2 regions of the Luteibacter sp. UNCMF366Tsu5.1 genome follow, and region 2 is predicted to be linked to the other one. Evidence: predicted binding sites of a transcription regulator. Region 2 holds the regulator's gene; the other holds the start of a gene.

Region 1 (2,199 bases), on a different contig from region 2:
CTTCCATCGCGGCGGTGCCATCGTGGTTGAAGTGGCGGACGACGGCGCCGGCCTGAATCGCGAGGCCATCGTCGCCAAGGCCGTGCAGCGCGGCATCATCGCCTCGGGCGACGGTATGTCCGACGACGCCGTGGCGGAACTGATCTTCGAGGCCGGCTTCTCCACGGCCGCCGCCACCACCGATCTTTCGGGGCGTGGCGTGGGGATGGACGTGGTCCGGCGCAACGTGATGGATCTCGGCGGCACCGTCGCCATCCGCAGCACGCATGGCAGCGGCACCACCTTCACGATCACGCTGCCACTCACTCTCGCCATCATCGACGGCCTTACGGCTGCGGTGGCGGAAGAAACCTACATCGTGCCGCTGGTTTCCATCGTGGAATCGGTGCAGGTGCAGCCCGACGGCGTCCGCAGCGTGGTCGGTGGCGGCGAGCTGTTCCGCTTCCGCGACCAGTGGTTGCCGATCGTCCGCCTGTTCGACGTGTTCGGCTGCCAGGGCAAGCGTCCCCCGGTGGACGAGGGCATCGTCATCGTGGTTGAGGGTGAGGGCACGCGCATCGGCCTGTTCGTGGACGAGTTGATCGGCCAGCAGCAGGCGGTGGTGAAGTCCCTGGAGGCCAACTATCGACGCGTGGCGGGCGTGTCCGGGGCGACGATTCTCGCCGACGGCTCCGTGGCGCTCATTGTCGACGTGGCCGGCCTCGTACGCATGCAGGCGCGCCGCAAGGCCGCCTGACGACAGATGTAAGGAAGCGCCGCAAGGCGCTTCATATTCCCCCTCAAGTCCCCACGGCCACGGCCGATACCCCTTGAGAAGGGGTCCCGGACCGCCACTGATCCGACGTGGGAACGACATGAACCAGCCATCCAGCACCAATACCGCCACGCCCGAAGAGGCTGCGCAGTACCTCACCATCAACCTCGGCAACGAGGAATACGGCATCGATATCCTTGCCGTTCGCGAAATCCGTGGTTGGACCGCGGTCACGCGCATCCCGCAGGCGCCGACTTACGTGCTCGGCGTGCTGAATCTCCGCGGCGCCATCGTCCCCGTGCTCGACCTGCGCCTGCGCTTCGGTCTGCCGCGCGAGGAATACACCGTCACCACCGTCTGCGTCATCGTCATGGTCGCCGGCCGCCAGTTCGGCGTGGTGGTCGATGCGGTGTCCGACGTGGTCGATGTCCTGCCTGGCGCGGTGCGTCCGGTGCCCGACATGGGGACCACGGTCGACACCGAGTATCTGAAGGGCCTGACCTCCGTGGGCGAGCGCATGGTGCTGCTCCTCGACGTGGATCGCCTCCTGCAGCCGCAGGACGCCCAGATGCTAGAAGCCGCCTTGGCCTCGTCGGATGTGAAGGCCGTCGCCTGAGCTGTCGAACGCCGATAGCCGCCAAACCCTCACTGGCTTGCCCTTGTCGCCCTTGCCGATTGGAATCGTGATGAAGAAGTTCAAGTTCAAGATCCCCGCCTTGACTGTCCGTGGCCGCCTGTACGGCGTCGTCGGCATGCTCTCCTTGATGCTCATTGGCGGCGCCGCCATCGGCCTGGGCGCGCTGCACTTCCAGAACGAAGGCATGCGCCGCATCTACGAGGAAGAAGTCGTCCCGGCGGAGATGCTCGCACGCATCAATCAGATGTCGCTGATGTCGTTCGTGGTGCTCGGCGAGGCTGCCGCCAAGGTGGGCAGCCCCGACCAGGTGAAGCAGAAGGTCGCCGAATTCCAGAAGTTCCAGGACGAGACGAACAAGGCCAAGGCCGAGTTCGTGAAGGTGCCGATGTCGGCCGACGTGAAGAAGCTCTACGACAAATGGCAGGCCACCAATAGCGACTATGATCAGGCCAAGTCGGACATGGTCGATGCGCTGAACGAGGGCGACCAGGGCGCATCCGACGTGCTCGAACTGCAGGTTCGTCCGTTGTTGATGGACCGCCAGTCTCATCTTGGTGCGTTGATCAAGATGAAGGGCGACGAGGCATCCAGCATCTATGCCGCGGAGTCCTCGCAGTACAAGATGGTCCGCGCGATCTGCATCGCTGCGTTGTCGATCGGCCTCGCGCTGTCGCTGCTGATCGCGGTGCTGGTCGTTCGCTCGATTCTGCGCACGCTGGCTCAGACCGTCGCCGTCGCCCACCTGATTGCCGAGGGCAAGCTCGGTCACGACATCCAAGTCACGCGCAACGACGAACTCGGCCAGTTG
Region 2 (2,199 bases):
GAAGTCGCCCACACGCACGGCAAGCGCCGTGGCGCTGGTGGCGAAGGCGGGGTCGGCGTGATCGAGCACCAGTACTTCATCGGCCTGGCGGGCGAGCGCCTGTGCCTGCGGGCGCAGCTTTTCGCTGAAATCGAGGGTGCGATGGGCAGCCTGGGCGCTCATCTCGAGCACGTCGCGCAGGTGCTTGCGCGCGTCGCTCATGTTGCCCGGCACACCATCGTGCGAGATGTCGGCGGCAAGCCGGCGCGCGGATTCGTGCAGGTCGCGGGCCAGGTGGCCCAGCGCCATGAAAAGGTGTTGTTCGCGGCTGCGCAGGAGGCGATCGAGGGCCTCCTCGACCGAGGCGGGATCGTTCGCATCCAGCAGCTCGCGCAGTTCGGGCGCCACGTCGTGGCCAGGGGAAATCACGGTGTTCATGGTCGTTCCTTAGCCCGCGGCCGCGGCGAGTCGTTCGAAGATCTTGTCGAGTTTTTCCTTCAGCGTGACCGCCGTGAAGGGCTTGACGACGTAGCCGTTCACGCCGCTCTGTGCTGCCGCGATGATCTGATCGCGGTTGTTCTCCGCCGTCACCATCAGCACGGGCATGGCTTTCAGGGCGGCGTCGGCGCGAATGGCGCGGAGCAGGTCGATGCCGGTCATGTTCGGCATGTTCCAGTCCGTGACCACCAGGTCGAACGGCTGCGCGCGCAGCATCGCCAGCGCGGCATTACCGTCTTCGGCTTCCTGGATCAGGGTGTTGGTGAAGCCAAGCTCCACCAGCAGATTCCTGACGATGCGTCGCATGGTGGAAAAATCGTCCACCACGAGAATCTTCATGTTCTTGTCCAAAACGTTCTCTCCGCCTTGCTACCGCGTGTTCTTTTTCGGCGACGTCACGAAAGGTGCCGTCACTGCTTGTCTTTCCAGCCCGACATGCGTGCGCGGAGTCGAATCAGGGCCTGACCATGGATCTGGCATACCCGCGATTCGCTCACTCCCAACACCGCACCGATTTCCTTCAGGTTGAGTTCTTCGTCGTAGTACAGCGACATGACCAGCTTCTCGCGCTCGGGCAATCCGTCGATGGACTGCGCCAGTGCGCCACGCAGACCTTCCTGCTCGAACGTACCTTCCGGACCGGCCGCGTCCGGGTCAACCACGTCGATCGCCGCGCCTTCGTCGCCCTCGGGCGCCGTCAGGCTCAACAACCGCGCGCTCGCCGCGTCCGCCAGGATCTGGTTGTATTCCATGGCGTCGATGCCCAGCCGCTTCATCACTTCCGCGTCTTCGGCGTCGCCACCCGTCTCGTTCTCGATCTGCCTCGTCACCTCCGCAACCTCGCGCAACTTCCGGTGGACGGAGCGCGGGGTCCAATCCGTCTTGCGCAGTTCGTCCAGCATGGCGCCACGTATGCGGATACCCGCATAGGTTTCGAAGCTGGCCGCGCGAGTCGGCGAGTAATTTCTTGCGGCCTCAAGCAGCCCGATCATCCCGGCCTGCATCAGGTCGTTTGCATCCACGCTCGGCGGCAGCCGGCCCATCAGGTGATAGGCAATTCGGCGCACCAGCGGCGCGTGGGTCTTTACCAGTTCATCCGCTGGGATGCGCGTGATTTCAAGGTATTCGGTCGCGACGCTCACAGTGGTAGCCCTCCCCCCTGATGGGACCGTTCGGCGAAGAAGCCAATACGGCCCTGTGCACGGGGTTCGGGTTCACCCCATGTATCGACCGACCTGGCCAAATTCTTGAATCCGACCGCCGACCGGCTGCTGGGCCAGGCATCGACCACCGCCGACTGGCGGCGGATCGCCTGGCGCAGGTACTCGTCGTGCGGAACCATGCCCATGAAATCCAAGGAAACATCGAGAAAACGATTGGTCACCCGGGACAGCTTCTCGAAGAGCTGGCGCCCCTCCTGGGCGTGGCGAACCATGTTCGCCACGATGCGGAAGCGGTTGACCGCGAACTCGCGGCTCATGACCTTGATCAGGGCGTAGGCATCGGTGAGCGAGGCCGGCTCGTCGCAGACCACCACCACCACCTCGTCCGATGCCGCGGCGAACATGGAGACACTGTCCGAGATGCCCGCCGCCGTATCGACGATCAGGTACTCCGGCGCCAGCGGGTATTCGTCGAACGCCCGGATCACCGCCGCGTGCTCGATGTTCGGCAGCTGCGCCATGCGACGCGCGCCCGACGTGGCAGGGATCACCTTGAGGC

Evidence for each region. Region 2 encodes FliA, which starts transcription of late flagellar genes. Its sites were predicted from a motif close to TAAAGTTTNNCNNNCNNNGGCCGATAA; they were not measured.
Region 1: a site for FliA is predicted at 780-806, ahead of BT115_RS13065 (chemotaxis protein CheW). Genes of this name have one in related genera too.

The regions. Positions count from the first base shown of each region.
Region 1 is NZ_FPIS01000002.1:882,372-884,570, forward strand. It holds gene BT115_RS13060 (chemotaxis protein CheA) at 1-736, shown strand, start outside; gene BT115_RS13065 (chemotaxis protein CheW) at 855-1,370, shown strand; gene BT115_RS13070 (methyl-accepting chemotaxis protein) at 1,441-2,199, shown strand, end outside.
Region 2 is NZ_FPIS01000001.1:1,522,206-1,524,404, forward strand. It holds gene BT115_RS06725 (protein phosphatase CheZ) at 1-417, opposite strand, end outside; gene cheY (chemotaxis response regulator CheY) at 427-828, opposite strand; gene BT115_RS06735 (RNA polymerase sigma factor FliA) at 888-1,619, opposite strand; gene BT115_RS06740 (P-loop NTPase) at 1,616-2,199, opposite strand, start outside.